Regions from separate parts of the Micromonospora sp. Utrum1 genome, predicted to be linked through region 3. Evidence: riboswitches for the same ligand, from Rfam matches in the RefSeq annotation. Region 3 holds a riboswitch; each other region holds the start of a gene.
The links. Region 3 has a riboswitch for cyclic di-AMP ahead of AC0OLQ_RS28340 (coiled-coil domain-containing protein). Riboswitches for the same ligand answer to the same signal wherever they lie in the genome.

Region 1 (6,892 bases), 1.5 Mb from region 3:
GCTATCTCACGCGGGGGCGCGCCGGCGAGCGGGAATAGCCCGTCTCAGACCTGGCCGGCGTAGAAGCCGTGCCGGGCCAGCGGCTCGACGATCACCCGCTCCTCCCACGACAGGTGCGACAGCAGGGTGTCGGTGAGGACGTCCACGGCCTTCTGCACCTCGGTGAAGTCGCCCGGGTTGCGGATCAGGTCGACCAGGGCCCGGTCCACGCCCTCCACCACGTCGTGGATCACCACGTGCTCCGCTTCCAGCCGGTCGAGCACGGGGCCGAGCCCCGGGTCCGCGCGCCGCAGGTGCGGGAAGATCGAGTTGTCCTCCAGCCCGTGGTGCTGGGTCACCGCCGTGCAGTACGCGGCGCAGTACGCCCCCAGCGTCCAGTTGTTCTGCCGCATGGTGAGCTGGTTGAGCACGGCCCGGGCGGCGCCGGCGGAGACCACCCCGCGTCGGACCTGTTCGAGCAGGTCACGAACCTGGGCCAGCTCCTGCCGCAGATGGTCGTGCACGTCGACGAGGTGCGCGCCGACGGCCTGGGCGTGCGGGGTGTAGACGTGGCCGTCCGGTGCCGGCGGGGCGGCCGGGCGGGTGGACTCGTCCCAGAGCCGGTGGTCGGTCAGCCGTACCCCGGGGTCGGGGGTGGGGGTGACCGCGAGCGCGGTGGCGCCGCCGGCCTCGACCGCCTCGCGCTGCTCCTCGGCGGCACCGGCCCGGGCGCCGGGCTCGGCGCGTTCGGCGCCGACCAGCTCCCGCACCGCGGGCGCGACCTCCTGGGCGAAGAGCTGGATCGTGGTCGGGTCGTCGGCGCCCAGGACGAACGTGGAGACGCCGTGGTCGAGGGCCAGCCCGGCCAGCTCCTCCACCCACTGCTCGGGGGGCCCGGCCAGGAAGCCGCTGGAGGAGCGGACGAACCGACCGTTGATGTTCAGCAGCCGGCGTACCGACCGGGGGTCCCGCCCCGCCGCCTCGGCGCTCTCGTCGATCACCGCGTTCATCGCCGGCAGCTCGGCCGGCCCGTTCGGCAGGTACGCCAGCGACGGCAGCCAGCCGTCCGCCGCGCGCCCCACCAGCCGCAGCATCCGGGGCTTGTACGCGCCGACCCAGATCTCCACCGGGTGCGCCGGGGCCGGCCCGCGCTTCGCCCCGACCACCCGGTAGTGCTCGCCCTCGACGCGGACCATCCCGCGCCGCTCGGTGTCCCACACCTCGCGGATCACTCGGATCGCCTCGTCGAGGGCGTCCACCGCCTGCCCGGCGCTGAGCCGTCGCCCGCCGACCGCCTCGATCGCCTCCCAGAACGCGCCGGCGCCGAGGCCCAGCTCCACCCGGCCACCGGTGAGCAGGTCCAGGCTGGCGACGCTCCGGGCCAGCACCACCGGTTGGCGCAGGGGCAGGTTCAGCACGTTGCCGGCCAGCCGGATGCGACTGGTCGCCGCGGCCAGGTAGGACATCAGCGTCCAGGTGTCCAGGAAACCCGGCTGGTAGGGGTGGTCCTGAAAGGTGACCAGGTCCAGGTTGACCTGCTCGCAGAGCTTGGCCAGGGCCACCACCTGTTCGAACCGGCCGGCGGTGGGTGTGACGAAGCCGCCGAAGGCCAGCTCGTGTCCGTAGTCGGTCATGCCGTCCCGCCGCCTCCTGCCGATCTTGCGCGAACCCTGCCCACGGTAGTCCGGCCCGGCGCCGGCCCGCCGGGCGGTTCCGGAACCGGCAAGGATTGTTCACAGTCGATGCCCACGGGCATAGGGTGCCGGTGAACGGCCTCAGCGTTCCTCCGGGAAGGAGCGACCCGTGATCCGTCACCACCGCCGCCACTGTCCCCTCGGTCTTGCCCTCCTGCTCGTCGCCGTCACCGCCCTGGCCGTGCCCGCGCCGGCCACCGCGGCCGGCCTGCCCTACCAGGACCCGACGCTGCCCGTCGCCACCCGCGTCGCCGACCTGCTCGCCCGGATGACCCTGGACGAGAAGCTCGGCCAGATGACGCAGGCCGAGCGGGGCTCGGTCACCGCGAGCGACCTCACCACCTACCGGCTCGGCTCGGTCCTCTCCGGCGGCGGCTCCGCGCCCACGCCGAACACCGCCGCGTCCTGGGCCGACATGTACGACGGCTTCCAGCGCGCGGCTCTCGCCACCCCGCTCGGCATCCCGATGATCTACGGCGTCGACGCCGTGCACGGGCACAACAACGTGTACGGCGCGACGATCTTCCCGCACAACATCGGCCTCGGCGCGACCCGCGACCCGGCGCTGGTGCAGCAGATCGGCCAGGCCGTCGCCGAGGAGATCACCGGCACCGGGGTGGACTGGAACTTCGCGCCCTGCCTCTGCGTCGCCCGCAACGACCGGTGGGGCCGCACCTACGAATCGTTCGGCGAGACTCCGGACCTGCCGTCGAACCTGTCCACTCTGATCACCGGCCTGCAGGGCAGCACCCTCGGCGGACCCACCTCGGTGCTCGCCACCGCCAAGCACTACATCGGCGACGGCGGCACCACCGGCGGCGACGACCAGGGAAACACCCAGCTCAGCGAGGCCGAACTGCGGGCCGTCCACCTGCCCCCGTTCCAGGCGGCCGTGCAGCGCGGGGTCGGCTCGGTGATGATCTCCTACAGCAGCTGGAACGGCGTGAAGCTGCACGGCCACCAGTACCTGATCACCACGGTCCTCAAGGGAGAGCTGGGCTTCTCTGGGTTCGTCGTCTCCGACTGGAACGGCATCGACCAGATCGACGGCGCCGCCGGCTTCACCGCGGCCGAGGTCAGCACGGCGATCAACGCCGGCATCGACATGGTGATGGTCCCCACGGCGTGGAAGACCTTCCTCAGCACGCTGCGCGCCGAGGTGCAGAACGGCCACGTGCCGATGAGCCGGATCGACGACGCCAACCGGCGCATCCTCACCAAGAAGTTCGAGCTGGGCCTCTTCGAGCGGCCGTACACCGACCGGAGCTGGACCCCGACGGTGGGCAACGCCGCGCACCGGGCCCTGGCCCGGCAGGCCGTCCGCCAGTCACAGGTGCTGCTGAAGAACAACGCCGGCGTCCTGCCGTTGGCCCGGGACAACAACAAGATCTTCGTGGCCGGCAAGAGCGCCGACAACATCGGCAACGCGAGCGGCGGCTGGACGATCTCTTGGCAGGGCTCGTCGGGCGCGATCACCCCCGGCACCACGATCCTGCAGGGCATCCGGGCCGCGGTGGGTCCGACCACGACGGTCACCTACAACCAGCGCGGCACCGGCATCGACGGCACCTACCGGGCCGCGATCGCCGTGGTCGGCGAGACACCGTACGCCGAGGGCCAGGGCGACCGCACCGGCAGCATGAGCCTGGACCGGGACGACCTGCGGACCATCGCGACGCTGCGGAACGCGGGCGTGCCGGTGATCGTGGTGCTGGTCTCCGGCCGGCCGATGGACATCTCGGCCGAGCTGCCCCGATGGGACGCGCTGCTGGCCGCCTGGCTCCCCGGCACCGAGGGCGGCGGCGTGGCCGACGTCCTCTTCGGGGGGTACGCGCCGACCGGAAAACTGCCCATGACCTGGATGAACTCGGTCAGTCAGCAGCCCATCAACGCCGGCGACGGGCAGGTCCCGCTCTTCCCGCAGGGCTACGGCCTGACCTACTGAGCCGCGACTCATAAGGCACTTTCGGACGGTGCGCAACTCGGACGGAGGGGCCTTCGCTCGGGCGGGTGAAGAACTTCACAAGAGGTGGGCGATGGGCGGAAACCCTTCCTAACGTCGTATCCGTTCGCGATCGCGGACACCACGGGCCGGTAACGCCTAATCCCGCCGCCGGCCCGGCGGTACCTGGACCTCGGGCGGGAGCGGGGGACCCACACGTTCCTCGGTGCACGACACCTCGGGGTGAAGCCGCCTCCGGCGGCCGGGCTCCTCGGCCCGAACCCGACAGCTCACCTCGTCGGCGTGGAGGAAACCCACATGGCAACTGAATACGTCGCCCGTCATCGACGGACCGCTCAACGGCGCACCGCCGTCGGCGCACTCGTCGTCGGCGCCGCCACCGGCGCGGCCGCCCTGCTCGGCCCGGCCGCTCCGGCCAGCGCCGCCGGCGTGAACTGGGACGCCGTCGCACAGTGCGAGTCCGGCGGCAACTGGCACATCAACACCGGCAACGGCTACTACGGCGGGCTCCAGTTCTCCCGCAGCACCTGGAACGGCTACGGCGGCCAGAAGTACGCCAGCCGGGCCGACCTGGCCAGCCGCAGCGAGCAGATCGCCATCGCCGAGAAGGTCCTCGACGGGCAGGGCATCGGCGCCTGGCCGGTCTGCGGCAAGAAGGGCGGCTCCACCAAGAAGTACGCCAGCAAGGACTCGGGCTCGACGAGGTCCACGAAGAAGGCCACCACGGAGCGGTCGTCGCGCGGCGACCGGCCGGCCACCCGCAGCGAGCGGCGCAGCGCGCCCAGCACCGGCGGCGCCGGCAGCTACCTGGTCCAGCCCGGGGACACCCTCTCCGAGATCGCCGACGCGAAGAACGTCGCCGGCGGTTGGCACGCTCTCTACGAGCGCAACAAGGGCGTGGTCGGCGGCGACCCCGGCCTGATCTTCCCGGGCCAGCGGCTGCGCCTGCGCTGAGACCCCACCGCACCACGAACGCCCGGCCGGGGTTCCCGGCCGGGCGTTCGGTTGCGTCGGGGCCGGTTGCTATCGTCACGATGCTCGGAAAGACGTGAAGAAAGCGCGGATATGACCAACGACCCGTTCTCCGCGGCCGCGAGCCTCGACGAGCTGCTGACCAGGACGCAACAGGCGCTGTCCGCGATGCGGTCCCGGGCCGCCGAGCACACCGACGGCGCGCCGGCCGAGCTGCTCCGGGCCGAGGGCGCCGCGGCCGGCGGCCGGGTCCGTGCCGTCGCCGTCCAGGGTGGCCGGCTGGAGTCCGTCACCGTCGACCCGGGGTTGGCCGGCGAGCCCGTGGAGACCCTCTGCGGGCATGTGGTGGCGGCCGTGAACGCCGCCCTCACCGAGCTGGACGCCCGGGTCAGCGCCTCGGCCCGGGCCGACGTGGACGCCCTCGCCGCGCGGCTCGGCGGCCTGCCGGAGCAGTCCGCCCGGGACATGGAGCGGTTCAGCCGGGCGATGGAGGGCGTCGCGGCCCGGATCCGCCGCGACGGCGCCGGTTCCCGCCCGGCCTGACGCCGCGCGGATCCGCAGTTCCCGGACCCGCTCCCAGCTACGGCGGAGACGACGAAGCGGCCGGCCGTCGGGAGGACGACGGCCGGCCGCTCCGGTGTGGTCAGCTCAGCGTGACCGCGGTGTCGTCGACGACGAAGGAGGTCTGCAGGGAGCTGTCCTCCACGCCGGTGAACGAGATGGTGGCGGTGGTGCCGGCCAGCGACGAGATGTCGAAGGACCGCTGCACGTAGCCGGTGGCCTTGTTGAGGTTGGAGTAGGTGGCCAGGGTGGTGCTGCCCGCCTTCACGGTCAGCTTGTCGTAGGCGGTGGTCGTGGTCGACTCCGCGCTGTCGATGTGCAGCCAGAAGCTCAACGTCGCCCGGCAGCCGGCCGGGATGGACACCGACTGGCTGAGGGTGTCGGTGTGCGTCGTGCCGTAGCCGTCGAGCCACGCCTTGTACGAGCCGCCGTGGGCCGCCTGGGCGGTGTCGTTCGTGATGACGCCCGCGCTGGCGGTCCAGCTCACGTTGCCGGACTCGAAGCCGGGGTTGGCCAGCTTCTGGCCGGTGCAGCTGCCCGACGGCGGGGTGGTCGTGGCGGTCGGCGTCGGGGTGCTGCCCGTGCAGGTCGCCTCACCGGTCTGCGCCGGCACGCTGATCGCGTTCCAGGCGGCCTTGACCGCGTTGAACTCGGTGCAGCTGGTCGGGTAGAGGTTCTTCGCCGCCTGCAGCGTCCAGACGCGGTACTTCAGGTACGAGGAGGACGAGGTCTTCAGCAGCATCGCGTTGTACATGATCTTCATGGCCTTCTGGATGCCCAGGCCGGTCACGCTGCTGCCGTTGCAGGTGGAGCTGGCGGGCTGGCCGTTGGTCGGGCTGCTGCCGTTGGCCAGCAGGTAGAACCAGTGGTTGCCCGGGCCCGCCGCGGCGTGCACCTCGGTGCTCGGGATGCTGCTGGAGTAGCAGTTCGGGTCGCCCAGCGCCGACGGGTTGTACATGTTGCGGATCGGGCCGCTGCCCACCAGGTTGACCTTCTCGCCGACCAGGAAGTCGGGAGCGTCGTAGCTGGACGGCTCGTTGGCGAACCACTCGGTGGCCGCGCCGAAGGTGTCGGCCACGAACTCCTGGGTGCCGGCGCCGGAGATGCCGCCCGGGGTGTGGTCGTCGATGCCGTGGCCGATCTCGTGGGCCACCACGTCGAGCGAGCCGATCCACTGGCCCGAGGTGTTCTTGCCGATCTGGACCTGGGTGCCGTCGTAGTAGGCGTTCTGGTCGTTCAGGCCCACCCGGATCGGCCAGTAGCCGCCGTTGCCGTCGGCGCCGTTGCGGCCCAGCCACTGGGCGAGCATCTTGTGCTCGGTCTGCGCGGCGAACAGCGCGTCGACGCAGCCGGTCTCCTTGTTGGTGGCGGTGCCGTTGCCCCAGACGTCGTCGGAGCCGCTGAACGTCGTGTTGGTCGCGGCGTCCTGGCAGCTCAGGTTGGTGACGGTCGGGTCCTTCATGGAGTACGTGCCGCCCGACTGCGTGGTGTTCAGGGTCAGCGGGCTGGGGCCGTTCCAGGCGCCGGTGCCGGTGCCGTGCACGACGTGCTCCTGCGTCCGCAGCACCTTGCCGGTGCGGGCGTCGACGTCGACGGTGAGCCGGCTCGGGCCCTCGGCGTCGGTGCCGCGCACGGTGGTCTCCCAGGCCAGCGCCGGCTCGGCGCCGAGGGTATAGACGACCAGGTTGGTGCCCTCGACGGTGCTGACCGTCTTGAGCTGGGC
Region 2 (6,892 bases), 1.7 Mb from region 3:
GCCGTCCCGACCTGGACGGCCTCTCCGGTCTTTGGGTTGTGGTATGTGCACCCTGCCGGGTGCACGGTCGCTCCACCCAGCAGTCCGTTGTCCTGGTGCACATTGGGGAAGAAGTGATCGTGGAAGCTGCTGGTCGCGAGGTCCTCGTGCACGAACGACCGGTAGGTGATTGTCTGGCCGTGATCTGCACCTTGGTCGTAGTTCCAGCCGTTGGCCGCGCCGTCCGAGGTCAGCACGTCGAACTGGACGAGGTGCTGATGAATCCCCGCCTCGTTGGTGACCTGGGCCCGGTCGAAGACGTTGCCGCCGAAGTTCTCCGGTAGTTCGTTCGTGAAGTTGTAGACCACGCAGTCACCGACGTTGAACAAGGGCGCGAATGGTTCCGGTTTCTTCCCGCCGAGAACCGCCTGTTTATCCGTCTGCCGGACGTAGACCCTGGCCTGAGGGTTCTTCCATCGCAACTCTTCGTTGTAGAACTGCGCGACCTGGATGGCGGCGACGTCGAAGTTTTTCATCGGAGTCGGCTTGCCGTCCGACCGGGTGGCTGGGCACGGGTTCTGGAAGAAGCCGCCGGGGACCTGGCCGCCCGGGTCAGCCGCGTCCTTCTCCTTCTGCGTGGGCGGGAATACCCCGCCCGCCTGGCGGCTCGCCACGCCGAGCGGCGGCTTCGGCGCCTTAAAACCGAACTTGCCGGGCACGAAGTGCGGGTATCCCGGCTTCGCCTCGGTGGGCGCGGGCGGTGGGTTCACCCCGGGGATCGCCGGCTCGTAGTCGAAGTCTTCCAGTGGCAGCAGGGCCGGCACCTTCGTGCCGTCCGGCAGCGTCCGCTTGCCATCCTCCAGCTTGTCGTGGGTACGGTTCAACGCCCACATACCATTGGCGAAATGCGGGTAGAGGTGGCAGTGGAAGATCACGTCACCGAACGTCGCCGGCTTGTTATCATGCGATGAACCGGCGCCGCCCTCAGGAATGAGCGCGTAGTGCGCGCCCGGCGAGACGGCCTGCACGTCCAGGATGTTGGTAACGCCGATGTGGTGGGTCGGCTTGCTCACCGCGGCGAGCCCACCTTCGTCCTTCGGGTCGAACGGCCACCGATTGACGTGCCAGTGGAAGGTGTGCGTCTCCCGCTCGGCCGCGTGCAGCAGCCGGATCTGCATCGGCTCGCCGCGGTAGTTGGCGAAGACCAGGTCACCGCCACCCGGGTCGCCGTACGCCCAGGAGGACAGGGCGGTCTCCTCGCCGTGACACTCCTTGGCGTCGAATCCCTGCGCATTGCGAGTCGCCGCCGGGCAGCCGACCTCTTCGCGGTTGAACGCGGGCTCCGCCCGGTAGTTGAAGGCGAACCACTCCAGCTTGACCGGTACTTCGCCCTGCACCAGGGCGTCCGCGTCCCCGCCGGAGAGGCCGGGCAGGGTGCCCTGCTTCAGCTTGGTGAGATCGGCGGCCGTCGGGTCGACGCACTCCCCGTTGGCCCGGTCCTCCGCCACCCCGTCCTGCCCGTTCCGGCAGAACCGGGTGAGGATGCCGGAAGCTGCCTCCACCTCGTCGTGCATGAAAATCACGTGCTCCCGGTGGTCCGGTGCGCCGGGCTCCGGGTCCTTGATGACAGCGCGGGTCCCGGAGGCGAGCGGCTCGCCGGTGCGGGCATCCACCCAACTGGTGCCGGGCTTCTCTACCACGATCGCGCCGAAGGCCCCGAACGAGTGCGACCCGATGGTGTTGCCCGCGCCGGTCTCGACGGAGGTGAGGTCGGCGCCGTCGTTGAAGTGGAACTCCCCCTCGACGGCCGCCGAGTACCGGTAGGTGGCGGTGGCGCCGCGGGCTACGGTCGAATCGGGGTTGAGTCCCGCCGCCGTGCCGTCGGAGCCCTTGGGGTCGAAAACCAGACCCTCCATGTGGATGGACGCCGGCGGCGCAGCCTCTGGGTCGAAGTCGTTGTGCGGCAGGGTCCGGGCCGGGGCGAATCGCCGCGGCTCCGGCGTCACGGTGCCGGGAGCCGCCAACTGCTCGCCGGGTAGCAGGAAGATGGAATCGTTCCGGACGAACGGCGGCGCTTCTTCGTGGAGCCGGTTGGTGAACCGGATCGTCACGCAGTCTCCCCGGTGCGCCCGTAGCACCAGGGGTTCGATTAGGTCCGCCTGGTCATTGGGGTCGGCGGCCTTGGCGAAGTTGGCCCGGACGGTGGCGATGTTCTCGTCGAGGACATACATGCGCCCCTCGGGGACGACGTCGCCAAAGCGGTTGAGGAAGATCGGAATGTTGATCAGTGAGACGTCGAAGCTGCGTGCCGGCGCCCCTGATAAACACGGATTGCCCGGCTCGGTAGCCTTTGCTGGCAGGTCGGCAGCCATGGAGCTGGACATCGCCCATACCGCTCCACCCGTCAGCGCCAGCCATGCGCCGGCCAGCAGGCCTCCGGCCACATACGTCCAGCGGCGTCTGCTCTTCGTCCGGATGAACACGGTCATCGCCACCACGCCCAGCAGGGCGAGTGGGACCACCTCCACTATTCCTGTACGCACCGTGTCTCCCCTCGTCGACGGTGTCGTTCATGTCGATCGCGGGCGAGCAGGTTCGCCAGGTGTCGAAGATGATCCCCCGTGATCTATCGACAGATGGGAATCTACCGTTCTCAATCATCTCTGTAAAGAACCTGCGACGTACGGTGACGAGGGGAAGCCTTTTGCCGTAGAACGGCGGCAAGGGTTCCCGGTAGAACCGGGAACCCTTGCTCGATCGCCGACAGTGGGGTGCTCAGGACGTCTGCGCGGCCGGCAGGATCTGCACGTCGTCCAGGTTCACGAACATCACCCGATGGCCGAACTGGATCTGCACGTACCGGTTCTCGCCGCGGACGACGGTCCGGTCACCCGGTGCCGAACCGTCGAACGAGACCGCCTGGTAGTACTCGCCCGGGAGGACGTCGCCGACCGCGTACCGCTGGCCCGCCGGGAAGGTGTACTGCAACGGCGAGATGGTCTGGTACGGGATGGTGGCCGGGTAGGCGGCCTTCTCGGGGTAGGCCCGCCCGTACACCGGGATGGTGGCCTTGCCCGGCTTGGGCGTCACCACGAAGCCCGCCGACCACTTGGCCGTGGGCGCCGAGGCCGGGTTGTAGAACCAGGCCTTCTGACCGAGGTACCAGATAGCGGTCCAGTCGCCCTGGACGCCCGCGAGGGCATAGGTCTGGCCGGCCGAGGCACGGGCGCCGTGATCCTTGATGTACATGGTGTTCGGCGTGCCGTTCGGCCGCAGGCCCAGGTCGTTGACCAGCGGGGCGGTCGCGCTCGGGGCGGTGCGCAGGATGACCGAGGAGGAGCCGCGCAACGGGCAGGGCTCGGCCGTCGGGGGTACCGGACCAGGTGGCAACGGGGGCTGCTGGTTGCAGCCGTAGAAGGCGGGCTGGTTCGACGCGAAGTCCGGGTCGATGGTAACCAGACCGGTGTGCGGCGTGCCGGTGCCCTGGAAGGGCGCCTTCAGCAGGTTGAAGTAGTGCGACCAGTCCCAGTACGGACCCGGGTCCCAGTGCATGCCGGCGACGTTCCCGGCGGTGATGCCCGGAACGTTGTCGTGACCGAGGATGTGCTGCCGGTCCAGCGGGATCTGGAAGCGCAGAGCCAGGTGGCGCACCAGCTTGGCCGAGGCCCGGTACATCGCCTCGGTGTACCAGGTGCCGCGCCCGGCGAAGCCCTCGTGCTCAATGCCGATGGACTTCGTGTTGACGTACCAGTTGCCGGCCTGCCAACCGACGTCCTTGGCCTTGATGTGCTGGGCCACGTATCCGTCCACCGAACGCAGCGTGTAGTGCCAGCCCAGGTAGGTCACATCCTGGACCTGGCCCACACTGGGGCCGAAGTAGCCCTCGGTGTCGTGGATGATGATGTACTCGAGCTTCTGCTGTGCCGGCCGGTTGCCGATGTCGTGGTTGCCGTAGTCCCAGGTTTGGGTCTTAGGGATGTAGTACTCCGCGTACGGTGCGGGGATCCACTCGCAGGCGAGGCGGACCGGGCACTCCAGGCCGTCCGGCCGCTCGGCGCGGCGCAGCCCCAGCTTGTGCAGCCCGGACTGGTCCGGCGTCACCGCGGTGGCGGCGAGGGTCACCCGCTGGCCGTCGTCGGTGGTCCGGGCCGCGCCGAGGCCGAGCTGGTCGTAGACCTCGTCGGCGAAGGCCGCCGCCGCGTCCTCGGTGTCCGCGCCGGAGTAGCGGGCCACCGCGCCGTACCAGGCCGCCGGGTCGCTGCCGGCGCCGACCGGCGCACCCAGCTCCTTCTGGTACGAGGCAAGCAGTGCCGCCCCGCCCCGGATGTTCGCGGCCGCGTCGGTCCGCAACGTCTCCTCGGTGAGGCCGGTGAGCGCCGCGGCGGCGTCGAGCGTCTGCAGGGACGCCTGCGGCAGCACGTCCTCCGCCGGTGCGGCCGCGATGGCCGGGTCGAGGGTGAGCGGGCGCGAGTCGTCGCCCCGCGGGTCCTCGTTCTCGTCCACGTGGCCGCTGGCCGGGGTCGCGAGGACCTGCTGGGCGTCGGTGAGGTGCATCGGGCCGTAGCCGCCGCTGGTGCTCGGCTGGCCCGGGTGGGTGTCCCAGCGCGACTCCAGGTACGACACGCCGAGCAGGACGCTCTGCGGCACGCCGTACTCCGCCGCGGCGGCGGCGTACTGCTCCTGGCGGTCGGTGGTCGGTTGGGCGGTGAGCGGTTCGGCGGCCACCGGGCCGGTCGCCACCAGGGCCGTGGCCGCCGCGACGGCGGCTGCCAGCAGCATCCGTCTGCCCGACGGCGGGGGTGAGAGGTGCATCGAACCTCCAGACAGGGATGGGGGTCACTGCGTCCTCACCCTCGCCCCACGCACCCTCCGGGTCAATACCTTTCCAGCGGGTAATCTTGTGTGAAGAAAACCTTCATCCACGATCGGGGCGACATACGGAGTGTCACGGCGTCTCGGGTTGCGGATCGGTAACGGCCATCTCTACTCTGGTCAATCGTCGGCCGACTGTTTCACCGACCAACCCGGGTGGTGACGGTCCGACACCGCCGAGTCGCCTTCGGGCGAGCCGGGGACCCAGGTAACTGGGGTGAATCCGCAGCCACTGCGGTAGGGCGGCTCCCTTCCCGCCCGAACCCGTCAGCTAACTCGGTAGGCGGGCACGAAGAAGGAGTACGGAAGCCCGGTGGCACACCATGCCCCGCGGCCACCGTCAAGCCGGTCGGTCGACCGGTCGACGGCTGTGCCGCGTTCCCGCTGGTCCCGCTTCACCACCGCCCTCGCCGCCCTGGCCGGCACCGCCGTCGTCCTGACCGGCGGCGCCACGGCGGCCCATGCCGAACCGTCGGTCACCGAGATCGAGCGCCAGATCGACCAGGACTGGAACAAGCTCGAACCGATCATCGAACAGGTCAACGCCACCCGCGAGCAGCTCGCCGTCAAGCGCAAGCAGGCCGCCGCGCTCGGCAAGCAGATCGCCCCGCTCCAGGCCCGGGTGGACGCCGCCCTCGGTCAGGTGGGCGGGCTCGCCGCCGACGCCTACAAGGGCGACAACAACCTCTCCACCGTCAACGCCCTGCTGGGCAGCCGGTCGCCGAGTGAGCTGGTGGACGGCCTCGCACTGCTCGACCGCTACGCGAACCGCCAGCAGGAGCAGGTGCGGACCGTCGCCGAGCTGCGCGACCAGTTGGCCGCCAAGAAGCGGCCGCTGGACGAGATGATCAGCGACCTGGCCCGTACCGAGGCCCAGCTCGCGGCGAAGAAGAAGCAGATCGACGCCGAGATCGTCAAGCTCCAGAAGCTCCGTCTCAAGGTCTACGGCAACGGCGGCGGCGGTCCGCTGCGCCCCGCGCCCTGTCCCGCCGGCTACCCCGGTGGTCCGGCCGGCGTCGCGGTCAAGTTCGCCTGCGCCCAGATCGGCAAGATCTATGTCTGGGGCGCCGCCGGCCCCGACCACTACGACTGCTCCGGGCTCACCATGGCGGCCTGGGCCAAGGCCGGCGTCTCGCTGCCGCACAACGCCCGGCAGCAGCACGACGTGACCAGGCGGGTGAGCCGGAGCGAGCTGCGCGCAGGTGACCTCGTCTTCTACTACAGCGACCTGCACCACGTCGGCATGTACGTCGGTGACGGCTGGGTGGTGCACGCCTCCCAGTCCGGCAAGCCGATCACGATGAAGCGCGTCGACGACGGCCAGATCAACAGCTACGGCCGCCCGGGCTGACCGGTCCGCAGGGGCTCCCGCGTCGCGGGGGCCCCTGCGCCGTCACGGCGTCCGGCTCCGTCAGCGAGTCGGCCAGGTGCGCCAGTTCTGCCAGGACCGGCTCGGGGTCGGCCCGCGCTGCCCCTGGTAGCGCGACCCGTAGACCGCCGAGCCGTACGGGTGCTCGGCCGGCGAGGAGAGCCGGAAGATGCAGAGCTGACCGATCTTCATGCCCGGCCAGAGGGTGATCGGCAGGTTCGCCACGTTGGACAGCTCCAGCGTGACGTGACCCGAGAAACCCGGGTCGATGAAGCCGGCCGTGGAGTGGGTGAGCAGGCCGAGCCGGCCCAGGCTGGACTTGCCCTCCAGGCGCCCGGCGAGCTGGTCGCCCAGCGAGATCACCTCGAGCGTGGAGGCGAGCACGAACTCGCCGGGGTGCAGCACGAACGGCTGGCCCTCGGGCACCTCCACCATCGAGGTGAGGTCGTCCTGCTGCACGGCCGGGTCGATGTGCGTGTAGAGATGGTTGTTGAAGACCCGGAACAGCCGGTCCAGACGTACGTCGATGCTGGACGGTTGCACCAGCGTGGGCTCGAAGGGCTCCAGCGCGAGCGTGCCCGCCTTGATCTCGGAGACCAGGTCGCGGTCGGAGAGCAGCATCGGAACACCATAGCGACCGGTACGGGTGACCTGCGTGTCGGACTACATCTT
Region 3 (6,892 bases):
AGCCGGTTCGTGCACCGCCAGCTCTGGGTGACCGGCCTGCTCGGCCTCTTCGGCGCGCCCGAGCCCTGGTTCGCCGACAGCACCCCCGAGGTGCTCCCGGGCGCCTGAGTGGCCCGCCGCTGTTGATCGACTCCAGCTCGCCGCCCTGACGGCGCCGGGGTCGCGCGTGCTCCGCCGGCTTGCCGGTCCGGTGCGGCGCGCCCGGCACGCGGCCAGGGACTTCCGACCCGTTGCCAGCCCGGCTCCGGTACGGGACGATCGTGCGGACCCACGACGGCGAGGGGGTACCGCTTGCTCAGCAGCGACAGCTTCAGCTACACCGTGCAGGCCCGGTGCACCCGGGCGGACGCGGTGGCCCTGCTCGGCGACCTGAGCCGGCAGGGCGAGCTGCATCCGCTGATCGTCCGGGTCCGGCAACTGCCGCCCCGGCCGGGCGCGCTGGCCAGTTACGCGATCACCGACCGGCTCGCGCTCGGCCCGCTGCACTTCCCGGTCACCTACCAGGCCGACGTGCTGATCGCCAACGAGGACGAGGTGGTCACCGTGGCCCGGCAGCAGCCGGCCACCACGGTGCGCAACCACACCCGGCTGCGCGACGAGCCCGACGGAGTGGTGCGGATCGACGTGGAGATCACCCTCTCCGCCCCGGCGCCGCTGTTCGGCTACGCCTTCCGGCAGGCCCGGGCGGCCCACCTCGGGCTGGCCAGCCGACTCGGCGCCACCCTGGAGGGGTCGGCGGCCTGACTCAGCCGGCGCGTCCGGCGGGCACCGGTCGCCGGGCCGCCGGTCGGGCCGGCCGCAGCCGCCCCCACGGCTTGTACGTGGACAGCACCGTGACGACGAGCAGCAGCGTGCTGGAGACGGTCGGCGCGACCACCAGGTCGACGCGCAGGTGGGCGTCGGCCGCCCCGGCCAGCTCACCGAGGTGCCGGACCCGCGGGGTGAGCAGGAGCAGCACGAGCGTGAGCACCACCGTGGTGACGGCGAACTTCACCAGCACCCAGCGCCAGCGCAGCAGCCCCCACGGGGTGAGCAGCGCACTGGCCAGCCCGACCAGCCAGACCACCACGCTCAGCGGGGCGAACAGCCAGGTGACCAGGAGCGCGGCCGCCGGATAGACCACCTCGGGGTCGGCCCCGCGCAGCCCGGCCACGCCGAGGCTGAGCAGCACCAGGTCGGCGCCGAGCCAGCCCAGCGCGGTGACCAGGTGCAGGGTGAGCAGGGCCTTGCGTCCGGCGGGGGAGAGTCGTCTACTCATGCCCCCGATGCTCGGCCGCCGCGGGCGCTGCGTCGTGGGCCGCACGGCGACACCCGGCGTACGTCGTGGGGCGTAGGCCGGGTGTCGCCGGGGCGGAGCGGTCAGTACACCGACAGGTGCACGTGGTTGGTGTGGTCGCTGGACGGGTCGCCGTTGCCGCCGCTGTACGCCTTCCAGCCGCTGCTGGGCAGCCAGATCTGCTTGTACCAGATCACGTAGAGCACGGCGAGCGCGTCGGCGTTGCGGATGAAGTAGGCGGCCAGGTTGTTGCCGTACGTCTTGTCGCCACCGGTGGCCACGCCGCCGAAGCCGTCCTTCTGCGCGGCGAAGTCGCAGGCCCGCCCCTTCGGGTGCTCGCCCGAGCCGCTGGGCCGGTGGCAGGAGACGTACCGGGTGAAGCCGGCCGCCTTGGCCTGCTGGAGGGCGTGCAGCGTACGCGGGGTGATGCAGCCGTCGGCCGGCGTCGGGTCGTTGACGCTGCACGACTCCGGCGGCCAGGAGCCGTCGGCGTTGCGCGGGGCCGGCTTGGCGTTCGCCGACGAGGTGCCCTGGACGCTGCCGCCGCCGCTGCTCGACGCCCGCTTGTTCGCCACCTCCAGGGCGTGCTCGGCCTGCTGCTTGCGCTTGGCCATCACCGCGACCTGCTTGCGCTGCTCCTGGATCTCGCCGGTGAGCGCGTCCTGGGTGCGGGTGGCCTCGTCCCGGGTCTCGATCAGGTCGCGCAGCGCCCGGTCCTCGTGCGCCGCCACCTGCTCCAGCGCCGCGGCGCGGTCCATGAAGCCCTGCGGGCTGCTGCTGTCGAGCAGCGCCGCGGCCGTGCCCATCCGCCCGGCCCGGTACGCCACCCCGGCGATCTCGCCGACCTTGGCGTCCCGGACGGTCAACTCGGCGTTGACCGTCTTGAGCTGGGCGGTGAGCTGCTGCTGCCGGGTGACCGAGCGGTTCAGCGCGGTCCGCGCCTCCAGCCAGCCCTTGCTGGCCGCGTCGAGTTGGGCGCGCAGCGCCGGCGTGCCGCCCTCGTCGTCGCCGGGTGCGGCGGCGAGCAGACCGGTCGGGGGAGCCGCCGAGGCGGGGGAGACCGGCGCGGTCACGACGCCGAGGGCGAGCGTCGCGACGAGCAGGGCCGCCAACCGGGCGACCGTCCGTCGTACAGGTGCCACTGGGGGCATTCACGTGTCCTTCCGTCAACCGCCGACCGGGTTAGCTGACGGGTTCGGGACGGAAGATCCCTACCGCTGACGCGGATGCACCCCACGAACGTGGTTCCCCGGCTCGCCCTGCGGGCGATTAGGCGACGGCCACCGCAGGCGCCGGTGGGCGCCGCCCGGCGGAGGCCGCGACCGAGCCTACCGGCGCTGGCCCGGGACGGCTCCGCTGGTGGGAGCAGGTGTCCCGGTCAAAACCGGCATAAGCGCACAATAGCCACTTGGATTTAAGATTGTCCTAATTACCACTCGACCGCGCCGCAGGCCCCGGGCGACGCTCCGGGTTCGATCTGCAACGTGGCGTGGTCGATCGAGAAGTCCTCGCGCAGCGCGGCCCGGGCGGCGGCCAGCACCTCGCCGACCTCGGCGCCCGGGGCCATGGTGAGGTGCGCCGAGGCCACCTCCATGCCCGAGGTGAGCGTCCAGACGTGCAGGTCGTGCACCTCGGCGACGCCGGGCACCGCGGCCAGCCGGTCGTGCACCGCGGTCACCTGGAGGTGTTCCGGGGCGGCCTGCACCAGGATGCGGACCGCGGCCCGGCCGAGCCGCCAGGTGCGGGGCAGGATGAACAGCCCGATCGCCACGGCGACCAGCGGGTCGGCCCACCACCAGTCGGTGACCGCGATGACCACGGCGGCGCCGATCACCCCGAGCGAGCCGAGCAGGTCGCCCAGCACCTCCAGGTACGCCCCGCGCAGGTTGATGCTCTCCTCCGCGCCGGGGCGCAGCAGCGCGAACGCGGCGATGTTGGCGAGCAGGCCGAGCACCGCCACGGCGAGCATCGGCCCGGCGAGCACCTCCGGCGGCTCGCCGAACCGGCGTACCGCCTCGACCAGGACGTAGACGGCCACGGCGCCGAGCAGCACCGCGTTGGCCAGCGCGGCCAGCACCTCGAGGCGGTAGAGCCCGAAGGTGCGCTGCGGGTCGGTGTCGGCGTGCCGGGTGGCGGTGATCGCGGCGAGGGCCATGCCGATGCCGAGGACGTCGGTGAACATGTGGCCGGCGTCGGAGAGCAGGGCCAGCGAGCCGGTGGCGAACGCGGCCACCGCCTCGACCACCATCAGGACGGTGAGCAGCGCGAAGGCGCCCCAGAGTCGACCCCGGTGGCGGTGCGCGGCGTTGACCACCGCGCCGCTGTGGTCATGACCTGCGCCCACGCCCACACCCTCTCGTCCGTCGCACCGGCCGGGCTCAATCTATGCTCACATCGCTATATGTGCAAGTGAACGCCGGGGCGGGAACCGTCGTCAGACGACCGGGTCGAGCGTGGTCAGGCGCTGGGTGGCCCGGGAGAGCGCCACGTAGAGGGTGCGGACGCCCGACCCCGGATCGGCACGGATCTCGCTCGGTGCGACCAGCACCACCCCGTCGTACTCCATGCCCTTGGCCTGAAGGCTGGTCACCACCTGGAGCCGGCCACCGAGATCGCCCAGCCAGCCGGCCACCTCGTCGCGGCGTGGCACCGGCGTGATCACCCCCACCGTGCCCTCGACCTCGGCCAGCAGCGTGCGGGCCGCCGCCGCGGTGGCGGCCGGCAGTTCGACGGCGGGCACGGTCAGCTCGACCGGCGCCACGCCGGTGGAGCGGACCGCGGTGGGCAGCGCGAGCTCCGGGTGGACGCGGTGGATCTCCGCGGCCGCCACCGCGAAGATCTCCGCCGAGTTGCGGTAGTTCGTGGTCAGCTCGTAGCGGTACCGGCGGCGCCGGCCCAGCGCCTGGTCCCGGGCCCGGGCGAGCTCCTGCGGGTCGCCGGTCCAGGCCGTCTGCGCCGGGTCGCCCACCACCGTCCAGGAGGCCAACCGGCCGCGCCGGCCGATCATCCGCCACTGCATCGGCGAGACGTCCTGCGACTCGTCGACCACCACGTGGGCGTAGTCCCGGTAGTCCTCCGGGCGCTCCCGGGCCGCCGCCCGGGCGGCCCGCTGCCGGTCGGCGAGCGTGCTCAGCTCGCGGACGCCGCCGGCCAGCTGGAACGGGTCCCGCTTCGGCTTCGCCCGCTGCACCGGCCGGCCGAGCAGCGCGTCCAGCTCGTCCACCAGCGCCACGTCGGCGATCGTCAGCCCCTCGGCGTCCAGGCTCCGGTACGCGCCCGTCAGCAGCCGGATCTCCGCGCCGGAGAGGACGCCGCCGGCGTACCGGCGCAGCCGCTCCGGACGGGCCAGCCAGGCCAGCACGTGACGCGGGTGCAGCCGGGGCCACCAGGCCTTGAGGAAGTCGCGGAACTCCGGCCGCTCGATGATCTCGTCCTCGAACGCGGGCTGCTCCGGCAGCCGGCCGATCCGCAGCGCGCGGGCCTGCGCCCAGAGCGCGGCGAGGACCGCGTCGAAGGCGGCCCGGCGCACCTCGTTGCGGCGCGCGCCGCGGGACAGCGTCCGATCCCGGATCGCGTCCAGCTCGGCGCGCTCCAGCCGGAGCAGCTCGCCCCGGTAGAGCAGGCGCAGCTCGGCGGGGGAGTCGGGCACCGCGTCCCGGACCGCGCGCTCCAGCACCCGGCGCATCCGCAGCGACCCCTTGACCGCCGCCACCTCGGGCGGATCGGTGCGGGTCACGGACAGGCCGGGGAAGAGCGAGCCGAGTGAGTGCAGGGTGGCCGTCTCCTCGCCGAGCGAGGGGAGCACCGAGGCGATGTACTGGACGAACACGCTCGACGGGCCGACCACCAGGATGCCGCCGCCGGCGTACCGGGCCCGGTCGGAGTAGAGCAGGTACGCGGCCCGGTGCAGGGCCACCGCCGTCTTGCCGGTGCCCGGGCCGCCGGAGACGATCGTGACGCTGTTGCCGGGGGAGCGGATCGCCTCGTCCTGCTCCCGCTGGATGGTGGCCACGATGTCCCGCATGCCCCGGCCGGTGGCCCGGGACAGGGTGGCCAGCAGCGCGCCGTCGCCGACCACCGCCATCTCCGGCGGCGCCGACTCCGGGTCCAGCAGGTCGTCCTCGATCCGGGTGACCTGCTCCGCCGACGACTGGATCGTGCGCCGCCGCACCACACCGCGCGGCTCCGCCGGGGTGGCCTGGTAGAACGCGGCGGCGGCCGGCGCGCGCCAGTCCACCACGAGGGTCTCGGCGTTCTCCCCGCGCACGCCGAGCCGCCCCACGTGCAGCACCTGCCCGGTGCGCAGGTCCAGCCGGCCGAAGACCAGCCCCTCGTGCTCCGCGTCCAGCACGTGCCGGCGCTGCGCCGCGTGGAAGACCATCGCGTCCCGCTCGACCAGCGCGCCGAAGTTGCCGACCCGGGCCAGCCGGTAGCCCTCCCGCTCGGCGTCGGCGGCCGACCGACGCAGTTCGGCCAGCCGGGCGTACACCCGGTCGAGATGCCGCTGTTCGACGGCGATCTCCCGTTCCAGGGTGGTCTGGTCGCTCAATGCGGGGGCTCCTGTGGTCAGACGGCGGGCTGAATGAGGGTACGGGCCGCCCGCCCCGCCATTGTCGGGGCCATGCCGCTGCCGCCTGCCCGCCGGTGCGGGTTGCCCGTTATCCGGGCGTTCCCACCCGCTCCCCGGACGTTCCCGCGTCCCGCCCCGTGAGCACCTGGTGCAGCACCCCGGCCACGGCGGTGTTCACCTCGTCGGGGCGCTCCATCATCAGCATGTGGCCGGCGCCCGGGCAGACGGTCAGTTCGGTGGTGGGCAGCGCCGCGGCGATCGACTCGGCGCAGGGCGGCGGGGTGAGCCGGTCCCGGTCGCCGACCAGCGCGGCGGCCGGCAGCCGGCCCAGGGCCGCGAGGGTGTCCAGCCGGTGCTGGGCCCCGATCGAGGCGCGGAACCCGCCGATCGAGCGCAGCGAGGCGTGCGCCACCGCCGAGGTGACCAGCCGGATGTCGGCCGGTTCGCAGCGGTCGCCGAAGAGCATCCAGCGGATGCTCGGGCGCAGCGCGCGCAGCAGCGCGTGCGGCGGGCGCCAGGCGCCGCAGCGGGCCAGCACCCCGGCCCCGGTGGTCTCGGCGAGCCGGATCAGCCGGGCGATCCGGGGGGAGAGCCCGTAGGCGGTGTGGGTGTGCCCCTCGGCGGTGGTCGAGACGAAGACCAGGCCGGCGGTGCGAGCGGCGAAGTGGTCGGGGTGGCGGTGGGCGTACTCCATCACGGTCATCCCGCCCATCGAGTGCCCGACCAGCACGATCTTCCCGGACGGGACGATTTGGTCGACCACCGCGGCCAGGTCGTCGCCGAGCTGGGCCACGGTGGCCGTGCGCAGCGCCATGCAGCTCGACCGGCCGTGCCCGCGGGCGTCGTAGGTCACCACCCGGACCCGGTCGCCGAAGCGGGCGCGCAGGTCGGCGAGCTGGCGGTGCCAGCTGCGCCCGTCCAGCGTCCAGCCGTGCAGCAGGATCACGGTGACCTCGGCGTCGACCGGCCCGGTCGCCGCCACGTGCAGGCGTACGCCGTCAGGAAGCCGCACCTCCAGGTGCTGGGGCATGGGTCCACCTCCCCCG

Region 1: another riboswitch for cyclic di-AMP. It lies ahead of AC0OLQ_RS21190 (transglycosylase family protein); the one in region 3 lies ahead of AC0OLQ_RS28340 (coiled-coil domain-containing protein).
Region 2: another riboswitch for cyclic di-AMP. It lies ahead of AC0OLQ_RS01505 (C40 family peptidase); the one in region 3 lies ahead of AC0OLQ_RS28340 (coiled-coil domain-containing protein).

The regions. Positions count from the first base shown of each region.
Region 1 is NZ_CM170071.1:4,505,744-4,512,635, reverse strand. It holds gene AC0OLQ_RS21200 (LLM class flavin-dependent oxidoreductase) at 45-1,613, opposite strand; gene AC0OLQ_RS21195 (glycoside hydrolase family 3 protein) at 1,783-3,618, shown strand; cyclic di-AMP (ydaO/yuaA leader) riboswitch at 3,762-3,934, shown strand; gene AC0OLQ_RS21190 (transglycosylase family protein) at 3,934-4,590, shown strand; gene AC0OLQ_RS21185 (YbaB/EbfC family nucleoid-associated protein) at 4,702-5,151, shown strand; gene AC0OLQ_RS21180 (M4 family metallopeptidase) at 5,252-6,892, opposite strand, start outside.
Region 2 is NZ_CM170071.1:313,640-320,531, forward strand. It holds gene AC0OLQ_RS01495 (hypothetical protein) at 1-2,468, opposite strand, end outside; gene AC0OLQ_RS01500 (N-acetylmuramoyl-L-alanine amidase) at 2,755-4,791, opposite strand; cyclic di-AMP (ydaO/yuaA leader) riboswitch at 5,016-5,153, shown strand; gene AC0OLQ_RS01505 (C40 family peptidase) at 5,222-6,202, shown strand; gene dcd (dCTP deaminase) at 6,263-6,841, opposite strand.
Region 3 is NZ_CM170071.1:6,043,140-6,050,031, reverse strand. It holds gene AC0OLQ_RS28355 (STAS domain-containing protein) at 1-108, shown strand, start outside; gene AC0OLQ_RS28350 (SRPBCC family protein) at 292-744, shown strand; gene AC0OLQ_RS28345 (hypothetical protein) at 746-1,258, opposite strand; gene AC0OLQ_RS28340 (coiled-coil domain-containing protein) at 1,360-2,427, opposite strand; cyclic di-AMP (ydaO/yuaA leader) riboswitch at 2,433-2,562, opposite strand; gene AC0OLQ_RS28335 (cation diffusion facilitator family transporter) at 2,706-3,620, opposite strand; gene AC0OLQ_RS28330 (HelD family protein) at 3,711-5,825, opposite strand; gene AC0OLQ_RS28325 (alpha/beta fold hydrolase) at 5,935-6,876, opposite strand.